4 regions of the Citrobacter sp. VF227 genome follow, and region 2 is predicted to be linked to each of the others. Evidence: predicted binding sites of a transcription regulator. Region 2 holds the regulator's gene; each other region holds the start of a gene.
What was found. Region 2 encodes Fur, which represses iron uptake genes when iron is present. Its sites were predicted from a motif close to ATAATAATGAGAACNACTATCAA; they were not measured.

Region 1 (4,686 bases), on a different contig from region 2:
ATATATTGTGATTTTAGAAAAAAATCAGAAGAATAGAAAACCTCATCATCATAATTTGGATCTTGTGTTCGCCTTAGTTTCTGCATTGTTGATGCAGTAACGTATTTATCGATATCTTTACCGTCGGTAATCGGGAAATTATTATTGTTAATTTGGTTCACGTACCACTTATTAAATGCAACGGCCTGGTTAACAGGATCGTTGGTATTATTTGCCATAGCAGATGAGGTCACCAGTAGCAAAAGCAGTAATTTTTTCATGTCACTTGTGCCTGTATATAGTAACAGTGGGCTGGATTTTTCTGTACTGTGGCCCAGGGCATAAACTGCGCTGTACGAAATCGGAGTACCAGGCTCCCGTCCCATCGTAAATACAGGCGTGCCCATACTGGTTTGGACCTGGTAAAGCATCAATAACCGCTATATCGCCCTCTATTGGGGTGCCGTATGATTTGCTGAATCCTGCTTTTTCTAGTGACCTTGCAAAACTGTTGGCGTTAGCACCTTCAATTTTGACGCCGCCAGCGCGAATTGCTGCAGCTACTGCTCGAGCGCAATAACCCTGGCTTTTTTGATGCGCGTGACTTCGCGCATACGAGACCGCATCATGTTTATTCCATGACATAATTTTCCCTTAGTAATAGAATGAATCATAAAATAATAATACTCCGGCACTTAATTCGAAATTGTATTTTATAGTGAGATTTAATTAATCAACATATGTAATGCCAATATTAATTATCGAATTGATAATTAAAGCGTATGGCAATATATTGAATTAGCAATTAGTCCTGCAAATCCCAAAGTTAATCTTATTTACGTAATGTCTACTGTTAAAATCAAACTGGCTTGTAAATTATGACGTTTAAAATTGGGAACACGCCTCGCATAACCTCCATTTTAGGATTTGGGGGGCAAAATCGCGCTGAGGGCTCAATTTGGGGCGTTAAATAGTCTGTACTTATCTATCACGAGAAAAGACTAAGTTACTGATTATATAATAATCACATGATTTCATTAAATTTTCAAAACCTATCTCTTAAATAGACATTATCTATACATCTTTTGATCTTTGACCTGCCTGAACGATTGGATTTTCATAATCCATTATTAATCAAAGCATTGAACAAAATAATCCATCTCTGATAACCCGCGCTGCAGGGTCTATGCTTATTAAAAGTAACCAAAAAGGGCGATTAACCCGAATGCCCCTGCTGTTGAGGGGTTGAAGTGATAATCATTATCACTAACATATTGTTATAGCTTAAAAGCTAGTGACTCGAGGTAACCCTATGGAATTGCATTCAGGAACATTTAACCCGGAAGATTTTGCATGGCGTGGACTGAGGTTAACGCCAGCGGCTGCGGCGCACATCCGCGAACTGATGGCAAAGCAACCCGGCATGTTGGGCGTTCGCCTGGGCGTGAAGCAAACGGGATGTGCAGGATTCGGCTACGTGCTGGATACCGTCCGTGAGACTCAAAAAGACGATCTCCTGTTTGAAATGGATGGTGCCAGACTGTATGTGCCGTTACAGGCGATGCCGTTCATCGACGGCACAGAAGTCGATTTTGTTCGCGAAGGATTAAATCAGTTATTTAAATTTCATAACCCGAAAGCCCAGAACGAATGCGGCTGTGGCGAAAGTTTTGGGGTATAGGCGGTACTATGTCTCGTAATACTGAAGCAACTGACGATGTCAACACCTGGGCTGACGGGCACCTTAATTACAAAGAGGGGTTCTTCACCCAACTGCAAACCGACGAGCTGGCGAAAGGGATCAGCGAAGAGGTCGTGCGCGCAATTTCGGCAAAACGTAATGAACCCGACTGGATGCTGGAATTCCGCCTTAATGCCTTTCAGGCATGGTTGACCATGGAAGAACCGCACTGGCTAAAAGCGCACTATGACAAACTGAATTATCAGGATTACAGCTATTACTCTGCGCCGTCCTGCGGCAACTGCGATGAAACCTGTGTGTCTGAACTGGGAGCGGTGCAGCAAACGGGCGCAAATGCATTTTTAAGTAAAGAGGTCGAGGACGCCTTTGAACAGCTTGGCGTGCCGGTCCGCGAAGGCAAAGAGGTGGCGGTTGATGCCATTTTTGACTCGGTGTCGGTGGCGACCACCTATCGCGACAAACTGGCGGAACAGGGCATTATTTTCTGTTCGTTCGGTGAGGCGATTCACGACCACCCGGAGCTGGTAAAACAGTATCTGGGCACGGTTGTTCCGGGTAATGACAATTTCTTTGCCGCACTGAATGCGGCAGTGGCCTCCGACGGTACGTTTATTTATGTGCCGAAAGGTGTGCGTTGCCCAATGGAACTGTCGACCTATTTCCGTATCAATGCGGAAAAAACCGGGCAGTTTGAACGCACCATTCTGGTTGCGGATGAGGGAAGCTACGTCAGCTATATCGAAGGCTGTTCGGCCCCTGTGCGCGACAGCTATCAGCTGCATGCTGCGGTAGTGGAGGTCATCATCCACAAAGATGCCGAAGTGAAATACTCGACGGTACAAAACTGGTTCCCTGGCGATGGCAATACCGGCGGCATTTTGAACTTTGTTACCAAGCGGGCGCTGTGCGAAGGCGAAAACAGCAAAATGTCGTGGACGCAGTCAGAAACCGGTTCGGCCATTACCTGGAAATACCCAAGCTGCATTCTGCGTGGGGATAACTCTATCGGCGAATTCTACTCCGTGGCCCTGACCAGTGGTCATCAGCAGGCCGATACTGGCACCAAGATGATCCACATTGGCAAGAACACCAAATCAACCATCATCTCTAAAGGTATCTCCGCCGGACACAGTCAGAACAGCTATCGCGGTTTAGTGAAAATCATGCCAACCGCCACCAATGCCCGCAACTATACCCAATGCGACTCGATGCTGATCGGCGCGGATTGTGGGGCGCACACCTTCCCGTATGTGGAGTGTCGTAACAACAGCGCCCAGCTTGAACACGAAGCCACGACGTCGCGCATTGGTGAAGACCAGCTATTTTACTGCCTGCAGCGCGGTATCAGCGAAGAGGATGCCATTTCGATGATCGTGAATGGTTTCTGTAAAGACGTGTTCTCTGAACTGCCGCTGGAATTTGCCGTGGAAGCGCAAAAACTTCTCGCCATAAGTCTTGAACACAGCGTCGGTTAAAATTTAAGGAAAGCACATGTTAAGCATCAAAGATTTACAGGTCAGTGTGGAAGATAAGACGATCCTGCGTGGGCTGAGTCTTGACATTCGCCCCGGAGAAGTGCACGCCATTATGGGGCCAAACGGTTCCGGGAAAAGTACGCTTTCCGCCACGCTCGCCGGACGTGAAGACTATGAAGTCACCGGCGGGACGGTAGAGTTCAACGGTAAAGATTTACTGGAACTGTCACCGGAAGAGCGGGCCGGTGAAGGCATCTTTATGGCATTTCAGTATCCAGTAGAAATCCCCGGCGTAAGTAATCAGTTTTTCCTGCAAACGGCACTGAATGCGGTGCGCACCTACCGTGGCGAAGAGTCACTGGACAGGTTTGACTTCCAGGATCTGATGGAAGAAAAAATTGCGTTGCTGAAGATGCCGGAAGATTTGCTCACGCGTTCGGTCAACGTCGGTTTCTCCGGCGGTGAGAAAAAGCGTAATGACATTTTGCAAATGGCGGTACTGGAGCCTCAGTTGTGCATTCTGGATGAGTCAGACTCCGGGCTGGATATCGACGCGCTGAAAATCGTCGCCGACGGCGTGAACTCGCTGCGTGATGGGCAACGTTCATTCATTATCGTCACCCATTATCAGCGTATCCTGGACTATATCAAACCCGATTATGTTCACGTTCTCTACCAGGGGCGAATTGTGAAATCCGGTGATTTCACACTGGTCAAACAACTGGAGGAGCAAGGTTATGGCTGGCTTAGCGAACAGCAGTAACGTGTTGCAACAGTGGCACCATCTGTTTGCGACGCAAGGTGAGACTCGCTCGCAACATGCCCAGCAGCACCTGCAACAGATGCTGCGACTGGGGCTGCCAACGCGTAAGCATGAGGACTGGAAATACACGCCGCTGGAGGGATTAACCCACAGCCAGTTTGTCAGCCATGTCACTGAGATATCGTCAGCCCAGTGTGAAGCGTTAGCACCGGCTATTGAGGCCATACGACTGGTATTTGTCGACGGGCAATTCTCTCCAACGCTGAGCGACAGCGCGGAAGGTAGTGGTTTTGATATTACCGTTGATGATGTACGCCAGACGCTACCGGCCGCCATCCAACCGGAAGTCTTTCTGCACCTGACCGAAAGCCTGTCGCGTAGCGTCACGTACATTAAGGTGAAGCGAAACCAGCGGCCGAAGAAACCGCTGTTGTTGTTGCACATTACCCAGGGGCTGGCGAGCGATCAGGTGAATACGGCGCACTATCGCCACCATCTGGAACTGGCGGAAGGGGCTGAAGCAACCGTCATTGAACACTATGTCAGCCTTAGCGAGCTTCGTCATTTTACTGGCGCACGCTTAACCATGAATGTCGCGGCGAATGCGCACTTGCGCCATATCAAACTGGCGTTTGAGAATCCGCAAAGCCACCACTTCGCACATAATGACATTCAATTGGGGGCGGATGCCACGGCCACCAGCCACAGCTTTTTACTCGGTGATGCGGTGCTGCGCCATAACACCAGCACTCAGCTTAACGGCGAAA
Region 2 (4,686 bases):
TCCTGCACGATGACATCAACGCCGTTCGCCGCCAGCACTTCCAGTACAGAGATGAAAGCCGGTTCAGACAACGCGTGGGTGTCCTTGCCCACATAGCACGGGCCAGTAATCCCGTTTTTCGCACGCTCTTCAGCAATCGCCTGAGCGATAGCCAGAATATGCGGCTCGTTAAAACTATGACGACCTGCACTGCCGCGATGTCCGGACGTACCGAACTTGACGGCGTGCTCAGCGTTCCCTGCCGTTGGTTTCAGTACGTAGTACTGTGCCGTCAGTTGAGCGACGTTAATCAAATCACTCTGTTGCGCAGGTTGACCTGCACGGTTGTGGATTGCCATTGCCTGGTCCTTCTAATGCAAGGATTAAATTGTTCCGCAAACCTTTTCAATCAATTCCGCAGGGAATTGCATTGACTGCATGATGTGCTCAACCATGCTGCATTTACGGCCGGTATTGGTATTGGTGATCACCCAGTACGGCGTGCCTGGCACGTGCTTCGGTTTGGTTTGATTACCATTTTTCAACAGCGTCTGTTCATCCGCTGCAAAATAAACGCGCGTACGTCCGTGCAACGATTCCGTTGCTTCGGCGAACGCGTTGTGATCCAGTGAATAGAGTGTAGACAGCACCAGCATAAAGCGATTTACTGCTTTCTTCTGTTCAGCGTATTCGTCGGACAGCAGCAGTTCACGCATCGCGCGCACTTTATCTTTTACGGGGTTAACCGGCTTGGCTTCCACGACAGCTTGCACAGCGCGGACTTCTTTTACTACCGGAATGACAGGCTGTGATGCGGCGGAAAATTTCAACATACGCCGTAAAATGTCGGATGCGCTCTCGCCGATATGCTTGGTGTGGCTGGCAATATAGCTATAGAGTTCATCATCAACTTCAATCGTTTTCATCTTAATCCAGTGCAGTGTTTAGCTGAATACAAGTTGTTGGGTCAACACGCGTAGTGTAAAGGCAAATCCCAACAGCGGATAGCGTCAAGCCTGGTGGCACGCAAAACTCGGAGTAACCGTAGTTGTTGCAGCCATGTGGCAGAATGGTCAACATGATACCCTAACCCGTCAGTGTGAAAAAAAGAACTTTGCCATGAAATTGAATATCCGAGCGCAATCTGCGCAAAACCTGCACAATAATTCTCCCATCGTCCTGGTTCACGGCCTGTTTGGCAGTCTGGATAACCTCGGGATCCTGGCACGCGATCTAGTGGCCGATCACGATATCATCCAGGTTGATATGCGAAATCATGGCCTCTCCCCTCGTTCACCTGAGATGAATTATCCGGCTATGGCGCAAGATCTGCTGGATACACTGGACGATCGGCAGATCGAAAAAGCGATCTTTATTGGTCACTCGATGGGTGGCAAAGCCGTCATGGCGCTGACCGCGCTGGCCCCTGAACGTGTCGAACGGCTGGTCGCCATCGACATTGCTCCCGTTGACTACCATGTTCGCCGCCACGATAAGATTTTTGCTGCCATTAACGCGGTAACTGACGCGCAATCCTCTTCGCGTCAGCAGGCGGCGAGCGTTATGCGTCAGCACCTGCATGAAGAAGGTGTGATCCAGTTTCTGCTGAAATCCTTTGTTGACGGCGAGTGGCGCTTTAATGTTCCTGTGCTGTGGGATCAATATCCTCATATCGTCGGTTGGGAGACCATTCCGGCATGGGAGCACCCGGCGCTGTTTATCCCGGGTGGCAATTCACCGTATGTTACCGAAGCGTATCGTGACCAACTGCTGGCGCAATTCCCGCAGGCTCGGGCGCACGTTATAGCAGGTGCCGGGCATTGGGTGCATGCAGAAAAACCGGAGGCGGTGCTGCGCGCCATCCGTCGTTATCTGAATGAACAGGCTAACTGATTAAAAACTCAGCGTCTGTGCGCGATTACGCGCGTGGACGTTGGCGTGTCTCCCCTGCTGATGTATTATGGCGCGCTATCCATCCGGGCAGACGCCTGGCTGATTGTTTCCCCGAAGTCACCAAGATCATGGCCAAAGAACAAACGGACCGTACGACATTAGATCTGTTCGCGCAGGAGCGTCGCCCGGGACGACCCAAAACTAATCCGCTCTCGCGTGATGAACAGTTACGTATTAACAAACGTAATCAGCTTAAACGCGATAAAGTTCGCGGGCTTAAGCGTGTCGAACTGAAACTGAACGCTGATGCCGTTGACGCTCTGAACGAGCTGGCCGAGGCGCGCAACATGAGTCGCAGTGAACTCATCGAAGAGATGCTGATGACCCAACTCAGCGCGTTGCGCGATCAGGCATAGTCTGAATTTCTGCTCTAAATCATAAATCGTGTAGCACAGAGTGCAGTCCTGTGTGTTTGCTGTTTCCGCATGCCTGACTGTTCTGCTATGATTGCCCTTATCCGTGGGCAATGCGCCACCACCATTTCAATAAGTTTCAAGAGGTTATTTTACTCATGGCAATCACTGGCATCTTTTTCGGCAGCGACACCGGTAACACCGAAAATATCGCAAAAATGATTCAAAAACAGCTTGGTAAAGACGTTGCCGACGTTCATGACATTGCAAAAAGCAGCAAAGAAGATCTCGAAGGGTATGACATTCTGCTGCTTGGCATTCCAACCTGGTACTACGGTGAAGCACAGTGTGACTGGGACGATTTCTTCCCTACCCTCGAAGACATTGATTTTAACGGCAAACTGGTTGCATTGTTCGGCTGCGGCGACCAGGAAGATTACGCAGAATACTTCTGCGACGCGTTAGGTACCATTCGCGACATCATCGAACCGCGCGGCGCAACCATCGTTGGTCACTGGCCGACTGCAGGTTATCACTTTGAAGCGTCCAAAGGTCTGGCTGACGACGACCACTTTGTCGGGCTGGCTATCGATGAAGACCGTCAGCCTGAGCTGACCGCAGAGCGCGTAGAAAAATGGGTTAAGCAGATCTCTGAAGAGCTGCACCTCGACGAAATCATCAATGCCTGATTTTGTACGGCGTAGATTTCTATCTGCGCCGCATCAATAGATAAAACCAATCAAAATAATTGCTACAAATTTGTAACTTTTCCGTCTGACCCTGTACAATGGCTGGATGCCAATCGGGTGTTGCACAGTGTGTTTGTCGGCGATACCACGTTTTGATTAACAATATTTGCCAGAGACTTGCAGTTTTCATTTAGCCATGGCAGTTCTATAATGAATCGCATTATCTCAAGTGCAATTTCTGTCACTTCTGTTAATGAAGTGAATCGTTTAGCTACAGGACAGATTCCGCATGACTGACAACAATACCGCATTAAAGAAGGCTGGCCTGAAAGTAACGCTTCCTCGTTTAAAAATTCTGGAAGTTCTTCAGGAACCGGATAACCATCACGTCAGTGCGGAAGACTTGTACAAACGCCTGATCGATATGGGTGAAGAAATTGGTCTGGCGACCGTGTATCGCGTGTTGAACCAGTTTGATGATGCCGGTATCGTGACCCGCCATAATTTTGAAGGTGGTAAATCCGTCTTCGAACTGACTCAACAGCATCATCACGATCACCTCATTTGCCTCGACTGCGGCAAAGTGGTCGAGTTCAGCGATGATTCCATCGAAGCGCGCCAGCGTGAGATTGCGGCTAAACATGGTATTCGTTTAACCAACCATAGCCTGTATCTTTACGGTCACTGCGCCGAAGGTGATTGTCGCGAAGATGAGCACGCGCACGACGGCAAGTAATGTGATGCTTTCTGAAAAGCCAACCATCCGGTTGGCTTTTTTTATGCACGTTTTCAGCCCGTTCCCCCCTTCCCTCCACTCTTGTGTTGCTTTAATGTAAAAATCAATTGTCCCTTCCGGAGAATCGAAATGGAACTTCGCCAGCTACGTTATTTTGTTCGCATTGTCGAAACTGGCAGCATGGGTAGTGCGGCGCTCGATCTCAATATTGGGGTTTCGGCACTCAGCCAGCAAATGTCCCGCCTGGAAAATGAACTTGCTATTCGCCTGCTGCAACGCACCTCGCGTGGCGTGACGCCCACCAGCGCCGGGCTGGCATTTTACGCCCAGGCGCAGCTGGCGCTCCGTCACGCAGACGATGCAATCCTCGCCGCACGAGAATCCCGCCTTTCCGGACACGTCAGCGTCGGCATGGCCCCCAGTACCGCTTCCATTCTCGGCATGCCTTTTATCAACGCCATGCGAGAAACCTATAGTGATGTCCGTCTGCATGTGGTGGAAAGCCTCTCTGGTAACCTGGAACGAATGATCAGCACTCGTCAGATTGACCTGGCCGTTGTGTTTCAAAAAGAAAAGCTCCTGCGCTGGAGCGCCAGACCGATTCTCGAAGAGCGGCTGTTTTTAATTGGCACCCATGCTTTACTGGCTGATATTACTGATGACAATATTGCTCCAGCCCAATTGGCACATATTCCATTGATAATGCCTAGCCCAGGCCACGGTCTGCGCGGCAGGCTGGAAGCGATTTGTCAGGAACACGCGCTACGCATTGAGATCGCAACAGAAATTGATGGTCTGGCGCTACTAATGCGCGCCGTTCGCAGTGGGATCGGCGCTACTCTCCAGCCCGGCGCGGCAATTTCCCATCTCGATAAAGAGACGCTAAGAGTGATCGGCGTCCATAATCCAATACTGAGTCGCCCCAACTTTCTGGTCAGCCTCTCTGACGATGAACTCACCCCGGCGGGGCTCGCAG
Region 3 (4,686 bases), on a different contig from region 2:
TGGGTGTTGCAGCGGTGGCCAGTCTTAACGTTTTCGAGCGTGGCCCACAATACGCACAAGTTGTCTCTGCAACGCCAATTAAAGAGTCGGTAAAAACACCACGCCAGGAGTGCCGGAACGTGACGGTCACGCACCGTAAGCCGGTACAAGATGAAAACCGTATCGCGGGTTCCGTGCTCGGTGCCGTGGCGGGGGGCGTTATTGGTCACCAGTTTGGCGGCGGACGTGGTAAAGATATTGCCACCGTGGCCGGTGCCTTAGGCGGCGGTTATGCTGGTAACCAGATCCAGGGTTCGATGCAGGAAAATGATACTTACACCACGACGCAGCAGCGTTGTAAAACGGTGTATGACAAATCAGAAAAAATGCTGGGCTACGATGTGACGTACAAAATTGGCGATCAGCAAGGGAAAATCCGTATGGATAAGGATCCTGGCGCGCAAATTCCGTTGGATAACAACGGACAGCTGGTACTGAATAACAAAGCGTAAAATAGCATTATCCTGAACATTAGCCCCCCATTCGCTCAGGCTGGGGGGCTTTTTTTATCAGAAGGTTAAAGCGTAGTTCAGCCCAAAGGTGCGGCCCCGACCCTTGTATTCATACAGTGACGTGCTGCCGTAGGTCGGGCTATATAACAGTGGCGCACGTTGTCCCCACAGCGTGGTGTACTCTTCATTCAGCAGGTTTTCCACGCTAAAGGTCAATTTACCCAACGGGAGTTGATAGCTGCCGATAAAGTCCATGGTGTTATAGCCATCCAGCTTGTTGCCGCTGGCGTCGGTCAGATCAAATGCTTGCTGGCTCTGTACGCGCAATGACCACGGTTCAGGCGCCCAGCCGACCCAGGCGGTTGCTTTCGACGGTGAGGCCAGAGTGACATCCCATTTCCGCCATTTCCCGTTTTGCTTCACTTCTGATTTTATGATGTTGAAGTTGCCGCCCAGGCTCCAGTTCGTATCCGCAATGAAATAATCCACTGCACCTTCAAGGCCATAAATACGCCGATCGTCGGGCTGAACGTTGATGGTCATATCGCTACGGTTGATAACGATTGATTTATCCGAAGTCGAATAGTAAGCGGCCAACTGCGTGCGCAGGCTATCGCCGGTGTAGCGCCATCCCAGTTCGTACGAGTTGACTTTAATCCCTTCCAGGCGTGAATCCGCCACATTGACGCTGCGCTGGAGCCGGTAATGATCGCCCACCAGGGAATAAGTACCGTTGCCATAATATTTACCCGGGTCTGGCAGCTCGACACCCTGAGAGAAGTTAAACCACGTCTGCTGGCGGTCGGTCAGGTGGGCGAGGATACCGGCGTTAAACAGGAAATTATCGTAATCGGTTTTACCGCCAGGAATGGTGTCGGCGGAGTTCGCCAGTCCGGTCGCAATTCCCTGCTGTTGGGCATAGCCGACGAAATCATCAACTCTGTTTTCTGTCCATTGATAGCGCACCCCTCCGCTGAGGGTAAAGATGTCGTTAATGTCATAGCTGTTTTGCAGGAAAGGTGCGAAGTTGGTGATGCTGTAACCCGGGTAACGCCCGGTGGTATACGCGGTTCGGTTGTCCATACCGCCGGAGGGCAGGGACCAGGCCAGATCGAAGAATTTCTGATTGGAATCGAAGGTTTCGTGATCGGCATCGACACCCCACGTCAGTTCCCAATTGTCCATCAACTGGCTGTTGAGGGTAATTTTGGCGCCAAACTGGTCGGTGTCTTGCTGTGATGCGGAGAAACTGGTGACCTTGCCTTTGCTTAGCGTTGGGAACGGATAAAATTTCAACGATTCGTCGCGGTAATAGATTTGGCTGATCAGGTTCTGGCCGAAGAAATCCGCATCAGAATATTGCAGGCTGATCAGATGACGCTCGGTGCCGGGTATACGATCAGAGTTCAGCCCGCTGCTGGTATAAGCTTTACCGTTTCCCGTCACGGCGGACATGTTCTCACCAAGATCCAGCCCGTAATCGTCATCCCCCTGGCTTTTATAATACTGCGTAACCAGTTGCAACTGTCGGTTGTCGTCAAGTTCAATCGTCCCGGTACCCATTACGTCCAGACGATCGGAGTGCTGCAGGCCAGTTTGGGTGTTATCCAGCATTAAGGCATCGTGGTTACCGTCATACCAGCCGCCAAACCGTTGATACGCAACGGACATGCGCCCGGCAGCGCGATCGGTTCCTCCGCTCACTGCCACAGCAACGCGTTCATCATGATCGTTGCTGTTATTGAAACCGCTTTTACCCCCCAGTTCGAGTTCGACTTCACGCTCCGGCTGGCCTTTTTTAGTAACGATGTTGATTAATCCGCCGGTACTGCCGCCGCCATAAAGTGAAGTGGCGCCTGAGATGACTTCTATGTGAGCAATGTTAAACGGGTCAATGGAGTCAAGTTGGCGACTGTCGGTGCGCGAGGAGTTCAGACGGACGCCGTCAACCAGCACGACGATGGCGCGACCGCGCATATTCATGCCGTAGTTGGTGCGTCCCTGGCTGCTGACATCGATTCCCGGGATTAACTGAGCCAGAACATCCTTAAACTCTTTCCCACCCTGAACCTGTTGTTCAATCTCGCTTCCTTCGATAACCCAGGTCGTTTGCGCCATTTCTGCCACGGTGCGTTGGCTCCGGTTGGCGCTGACGATGAGATTATCTTCTTCAGCCGCAATAGCCGGGAGAGTTAAAGATAACAGGATAGGATTGAGCACCCAGAGACGCTTATGCATTTGTGTTCCTTTTAAAAAATTCGGTCTGTTTTTGTTATGGCGGTAGAGAAACCGATGGTTACATCGTGTAACGGGTGTTAAAACAAATGAGAATATTGCTGATAATGATTTCTGTTATCAATACATTTTACAAAAAATAATCGGATAAGATAATGAAAACAGTGAAGAATGTGTGGGTAATGTGCGCGAATTTAAGCGGGAGCCTTATCAGCTCCCGATGGTGTCAGTACAGCGGGGGAAACAGCGGAATTACGTTAAGCTTTGATGAGTTCGGGCCACAGTCGCAGGGTTGTACGAGCGATCTGCATCAGCTTTTCAAACGTTGCACCTTCGCGGGCGCTGATCGACATACCCTGTAAAATACAGTTCAGATATTCGGCCAGTTTTTGCACGTCGCAATGGGCCGGAATTTCGCCTCGCTGCTGGCGCTGGTGCAGGAACTGGGTTAGCGTCTGTTCCTGCATTGCATGGCGAGACTTCACCGTACGCGCAATATCACGGGAAGAGGCTGCCAGTGTCGCAGAGGTGTTAATCATGAAACATCCCGCCGGGGTGTCCTTGCTGGTAAAGCAGGTTGCTATTGCGGTGAAATAGTCTTCCAGCGCGGACTCAAGGCTTTTTTCTTCACAAAACAGCTGGGCCTCGTGTTTCGCTGCGAAGCGCGTGATGTAGCGGTCCAGCACGGCACGAAACAACCCTTCTTTGTTGGTGAACTCTGCATACAGCGTGGGCGCTTTTGCACCTGTTGCTTCTACGAGATCGGCGAGCGATGTTGCCTCATATCCGTGTTGCCAGAAGAGTGTCATGGCCTTATCAAGCGCGGCTTCCCTGTCGAACACTTTTGGTCGGCCACGGCTTTTTTTAGCACAACCTGTCGTTTCAGTTGTCATGGTGCCGCTGTACCTTTGTTGAGTTTATTGAATAACCATTATAAAAATATTCGACTGCACACTCCAGCGGATTAATGATAAAAAAATTTATGGCTATTAGTATGAAAAATAGAGATTTTATATTTTATATAACGATCATTATAAAAATTTGTTGACGTGTGACCCGGATCACATCTATGATTTAACTATCGATCGTTAAGTTAATCTTTTCGACACACATTCATCTGCTAAAGGTCACTATCATGAAAAACGTAAAAACTCTGTTCGTTGCTGCTGTTCTTAGCTCATTGTCATTTGCAAGCTTTGCCGCTGTTGAAGTTCAGGCCACACCTGCGGGTCAACAGAAAGTCGGTACTATTTCTGCGAATGCGGGCACTAACTTAGGTTCTCTGGAAGATCAGCTGGCGCAAAAAGCGGATGAGATGGGGGCCAAGTCTTTCCGTATTACTTCCGTTACCGGTCCTAACACTCTTCACGGGACTGCGGTTATCTACAAATAAGTTTTAACCCTTCGCAATGCCACTGCGAGTTAAATAAAAAACCCCGCGGAATAAAATCCGGCGGGGTTTGTTTATATGTGGAGTTTACAGCGGTTGTTCAGCGACGTCTTGATGACGGGTTACATCAACCGGCATGCCTGAGCGAATTTCCATCGCATGCTCCATGACTGTGCTATCCGTCTGCGCTGCATTTTTAAACGTCTGCATTGATTTGTTCAATACGATCGGCAGCAACTGCGGGTCGTCATTGATTTTTTCTGACAGCGGCTGATGAACTTCAACCAGTCTCACGCCGTTAGGTTCAACAGATGCTTTGATCGGCGTATTGATAATATTGACCTTGGTTCCGGGCGTTACTTGACGGAACAGGGTTTCGATATCTCCATCGCGCAGACGAATACAACCAGAACTGACACGCATTCCTATGCCAAAATCAGCATTGGTTCCGTGCAGCAGGTACACGCCGCCGTAAGCCGCTAAGCGAATGGCATGATGACCCATCGGGTTATCCGGCCCGGCAGGTACTACGGCAGGAAGGTCGATCCCGTTCGCTTTATATCGTGCGCG
Region 4 (4,686 bases), on a different contig from region 2:
CGTGGGCTGACGGAAAACATGCTGACGGAAGAAAATCTTACCAGCCTGCGTTTGCTCAATGAGATGGCGCAACAGCGAGGACAGTCGATGGCGCAAATGGCCTTAAGCTGGCTGCTGAAAGACAACCGGGTGACTTCGGTATTAATTGGCGCCAGCCGGCCGGAGCAACTGGAGGAAAACGTTCAGGCGTTGGCGAACCTGACGTTCAGTGCCGAAGAACTGGCGCAGATCGATAAGCACGTCGCAGACGGTAAGCTGAACCTGTGGCAGGCCTCATCGGACAAATAGCTGTTTATCACTCCGTGCCGGAAGGTGCCGTTAACCTCCCCGGCACGTAATGCAGACCCGACAGTCCCCTCACACTTCTTCCGCGTTGATCTCCGGGCGTTGATACTCCGGCCAGACCAGCGCGACAAGTGCAGGATAAGCCTCAAGACTGAACTCCCTGAAGCACTGACGCAGGTTGAGCACGTCCAGGTCAGCATGCGGGACCTTCTCACCGCTCAAACAGCGTTTTTTAATATTGTCGTAATATTTATACACCGCAGAGTTGAGGTCGCTGCAACGCCGCTGTGCATCAAATAATCCAGGAATCTCATTCAACTCCACCATTGTCATCCGTTTGATCGTGGAGTGGATAAAATCGATATATTCGTGATTAACGCGCCAATACCAGACTGGGGTAATCGAATTCATCAATACCGAGAAATGGTCCTCGCCTTCTTCTTTACTCAGCATTTCCGGCTGGTTTTCAGAATGTCCATTTTCTGCATATCGGTTTTTATTTGCACTGCGCATTAAAAAAAGTACCCCGCAGGTCAGCAATAGCAGGGTTATAACAGAATAAAATATACTGTTCATATACTGGCTCCATTTTTTTTGATTTTAAAATTACGCCATGCTATTGTCAACGCGGCCTGATTTATTTAAAACAACATATCATTGGCATCAAAGGATATTTCAACATGCTTCCCGAGCATCTTGTTCCCTCGCATTTTCACTTATCCAGTCCATCTACCAATACTGAACCCGTAGATAATAGTGAAAATTTGAATCAGGGAAAGAGAACGTTAAGCGATTACGAACCCGATATTTTGATTAGTGCTACAGCTACCGGTCAGGCACGCAATATGTTATTTGAAGAGTGTGATCGTCATTTAAAAGAGCGTTTGTTTCGTGCCGCGAAAATTGAGTCATTCACTCGCTTGCTCAATTCACTACAAGCAGAAGGCGACATTAACGCTCAAGAATTAAGTAAAATTTTGTCCACAAAAACAGCTATCATAAATGAGCAAGGTAATAAAATTTGGCTTAATTTAATCACACATGAAACCAGCGATCCTATTTTTTATTCTCTGGAAAAGAAATAAAATGAAAGATATTGAGGATAATAATGTTTATTTGGCTTTAGATGACCATAAAAGCGATGAGTTTGTCTTAAAGCAAAATTTAGCCGTGTTGATTGCCAATAAAAACGCGACGCTGGAAAGCGTCGCTCAGGAGATTGTTTCTATCCCCGCCGCGCTGGTACGAATGAAATGGCAAAATCGCCGTGAGATTTATGCGCTACAAGCTAAAGAAGAGATCTACGGCGCCGCCATTGAGGCCATTATGGAGCAGCAACCGGAACTGCGGGACAAAATAATGACCCGGCTGGAAAGCGCATATCAGCATATTCTCAGGCGAGAAACAGCCACCCTTCGCCTGACGCGTAAACTGTCTGAAGGCAACTACGAGCCAACCAGGATAACGACAGTCGCCCTGGATGAAGACAGATAAGGGCGAGTGGAGAACGTTGAATCAGGAGCTGCAGGCCGGGTAAGGCGCCCCCCCCACCCGGCAATGAAGATTACTTCGCTTTTACAGTCTCTTCACCAACCAGACCAATCTTCAGGAACCCCGCCTGATGCAAAGCATCCATAACCTTCATCATGGTTTCATAATCGACGGTTTTATCCGCACGGAAGAAGATCGTAGTGTCTTTCTTGCCATCAGTCAGCGTATTTAACTCGCTAATCATGGTATCGTCCGTCACCTGGTTGTTGCCAATAAACATACTCTTATCGGCTTTCACAGACAGGTAAACCGGTTTTTCCGGACGCGGTTGCGGTGTGCTGGTGGAAGCAGGGAGATTCACCTTCACATCCACCGTTGCCAACGGCGCAGCCACCATAAAGATGATCAATAAAACCAACATAACGTCGATAAACGGCGTCACGTTTATTTCATGCATTTCACCGTTATCGTCCAGGTTTTCATTAAAGCTCATTGCCATGGAACATTATCCTACACGTAATTTCTGCGCAGCACGTACCGGATGCGCGGATGCGCTAGCGTTCAGGTCGAGATCGCGACTTTGCAGCAACAGCACCTGCGCCGCGACATCGCCCAGCATCGCTTTATAGCTGCCAATCTGACGTGCGAAAACGTTATAGATAACAACTGCAGGAATTGCTGCAACCAGACCAATCGCGGTGGCTAACAGCGCTTCTGCGATACCCGGCGCAACAACGGCCAGGTTGGTCGTTTGGGTTTGCGCGATCCCGATGAAGCTATTCATGATGCCCCATACCGTACCGAACAGCCCCACGAACGGAGAGATAGCCCCAATGGTCGCCAGGTATCCGTTACCGCGCCCCATATGACGCCCTACCGCCGCGACGCGACGCTCCAGACGGAAACCAGTACGTTCTTTAATACCTTCGTTGTCGTCGCTACCTTCAGACAGTTCCAGCTCATTCTGCGCCTCGTTAATCAACAGCGCGCCCAGGCTTTTGCCATCGAATCCTGCGGCAATCTCACTTGCCTGGTCTAAAGAGCGAGCATCCACCAGCAGTTGCTGCTCGCGCTTAAGGCGGCGTTTCTGAGTAAAGAACTCAAGGCTCTTACTAAAGAAAATTGCCCAGGTGACCACTGACGCCAAAATCAGCCCAATCATCACGCACTTAACCACGATATCGGCGTGCTGATACATACCCCAGACGGAAAGGTCCGTCTGCATCAAATTATTACCCACTCTGTATCTCCAGGACGCAAGTCACAAAATCTGTGCGTAATGATATCAAAACGACGTCGAATTGATAGTCGTTCTCATTACTATTTACATAGTGCCGCACCTTTGGTTTCTTTTCCTTGCGCTTACGCAGTAAAAAAGTCACCAGACGCAGTTTGAGATTATTTTCTACTGTATGCCTGTTCTGCGGGATGCGTCATCTTTGATTCATGGTAGTTTAGACATCCAGACGTATAAAAACAGGTCAAACAACATGGCAGATAAACAACTTGAAACCAAACTTGTGCATGCAGGGCGCAGTAAAAAGTACACGCTGGGCTCGGTAAATAGCGTGATCCAGCGCGCTTCTTCGCTGGTTTTTGATACCTTAGAGGCCAAAAAACAGGCTACCCATAACCGGGCTAACGGCGCACTTTTTTACGGACGTCGCGGAACCCTGACGCATTTCTCCCTGCAGGAGGCGATGTGTGAACTGGAAGGCGGAGCAGGTTGCGCCTTATTCCCCTGCGGCGCGGCAGCCGTGGCAAACACCATCCTCGCTTTTGTGGAGCAAGGCGATCATGTGCTGATGACCAACACCGCCTATGAACCCAGCCAGGATTTCTGCACAAAAATTCTCGGCAAGCTTGGCGTGTCCACCGGCTGGTTCGATCCGCTGGTTGGCGCCGATATAGTGAAGCACATGCAGCCGAACACCAAAGTCGTATTTTTGGAATCGCCCGGCTCTGTCACCATGGAAGTGCATGATGTTCCGGCTATTGTTGCCGCCGTCAGAAGCGTTGCACCTGACGCGATCATCATGATTGATAACACCTGGGCTGCCGGGGTGCTGTTCAAAGCGCTGGATTTTGGCATCGATGTTTCTATTCAGGCTGGCACCAAATATCTGATTGGTCATTCCGATGGCATGGTCGGCACGGCGGTATCCAATGCCCGCTGCTGGGATCAACTGCGCGAAAATGCGTATCTGATGGGACAAATGTTGGATGCCGATACTGCCTATATGACCAGCCGTGGACTGCGTACGCTGAGCGTACGCCTGCGTCAGCATCATGAAAGCAGCGTAAAGGTTGCCGAATGGCTGGCCAGCCATCCGCAGGTCGCCCGCGTGAACCACCCAGCGCTGCCCGGCAGTAAGGGTCACGAATTCTGGAAGCGTGATTTCACCGGCAGCAGCGGTCTGTTCTCGTTCGTATTGAATAAGAAACTCAATCATGAGGAGCTGAGCGCGTATATGGATCACTTCAACCTGTTCAGCATGGCTTACTCCTGGGGCGGCTTTGAGTCGTTGATTCTCGCTAATCAGCCGGAGCACATTGCGGCAATTCGTCCACAAGGCGAGGTGGACTTCAGTGGAACGCTCATCCGTCTGCATATCGGTTTAGAGAATGTTGACGATCTGATTGCCGATTTAGCCGCAGGATTTGCCCGAATCGAGTAAAATTGCCATAGATGGACATATATGCAGACACTTCTGGTGGAAAAGTCTGCAATTGTTGCGTCCGGGATCAAGGCATCCCGGACAATTCAGGAGTACAATCCACACATAAACGCTGTTCCACAGGAAAGTCCATGGTAGTCATTCAAGATATTGTCTCCGCGCTCTGGCAACACGATTTTGCCGCGCTGGCGGATCCACACGTTGTGAGCGTGGTGTACTTCGTTATGTTCGC

Region 1: sufA (Fe-S cluster assembly scaffold SufA) is a predicted target of Fur. The motif match lies at 1,230-1,252, and genes of this name have one in related genera.
Region 3: ACU8YC_RS00095 (TonB-dependent siderophore receptor) is a predicted target of Fur. The motif match lies at 2,828-2,850, and genes of this name have one in related genera.
Region 4: exbB (tol-pal system-associated acyl-CoA thioesterase) is a predicted target of Fur. The motif match lies at 3,078-3,100, and genes of this name have one in related genera.

What each region holds. Positions count from the first base shown of each region.
Region 1 covers NZ_JBRFVF010000001.1:174,637-179,322, forward strand. The annotation lists gene ACU8YC_RS00920 (DUF3828 domain-containing protein) at 1-260, opposite strand, end outside; gene sufA (Fe-S cluster assembly scaffold SufA) at 1,292-1,660, shown strand; gene sufB (Fe-S cluster assembly protein SufB) at 1,669-3,156, shown strand; gene sufC (Fe-S cluster assembly ATPase SufC) at 3,173-3,919, shown strand; gene sufD (Fe-S cluster assembly protein SufD) at 3,894-4,686, shown strand, end outside.
Region 2 covers NZ_JBRFVF010000002.1:516,335-521,020, forward strand. The annotation lists gene pgm (phosphoglucomutase (alpha-D-glucose-1,6-bisphosphate-dependent)) at 1-338, opposite strand, end outside; gene seqA (replication initiation negative regulator SeqA) at 363-905, opposite strand; gene ybfF (esterase) at 1,099-1,872, shown strand; gene ybfE (LexA regulated protein) at 2,001-2,288, shown strand; gene fldA (flavodoxin FldA) at 2,444-2,974, shown strand; gene ACU8YC_RS10005 (ryhB-regulated fur leader peptide) at 3,185-3,271, shown strand; gene fur (ferric iron uptake transcriptional regulator) at 3,264-3,710, shown strand; gene tcuR (tricarballylate utilization LysR family transcriptional regulator TcuR) at 3,840-4,686, shown strand, end outside.
Region 3 covers NZ_JBRFVF010000001.1:13,577-18,262, forward strand. The annotation lists gene ACU8YC_RS00090 (glycine zipper 2TM domain-containing protein) at 1-491, shown strand, start outside; gene ACU8YC_RS00095 (TonB-dependent siderophore receptor) at 549-2,729, opposite strand; gene comR (TetR family copper-responsive transcriptional repressor ComR) at 2,984-3,619, opposite strand; gene bhsA (multiple stress resistance protein BhsA) at 3,862-4,119, shown strand; gene ldtC (L,D-transpeptidase LdtC) at 4,204-4,686, opposite strand, start outside.
Region 4 covers NZ_JBRFVF010000004.1:288,773-293,458, forward strand. The annotation lists gene ACU8YC_RS15905 (aldo/keto reductase) at 1-288, shown strand, start outside; gene ACU8YC_RS15910 (ESA_00282 family adhesion-associated protein) at 358-861, opposite strand; gene ACU8YC_RS15915 (hypothetical protein) at 966-1,370, shown strand; gene ACU8YC_RS15920 (cytoplasmic protein) at 1,372-1,779, shown strand; gene exbD (TonB system transport protein ExbD) at 1,850-2,275, opposite strand; gene exbB (tol-pal system-associated acyl-CoA thioesterase) at 2,282-3,016, opposite strand; gene metC (cystathionine beta-lyase) at 3,267-4,454, shown strand; gene yghB (DedA family general envelope maintenance protein YghB) at 4,586-4,686, shown strand, end outside.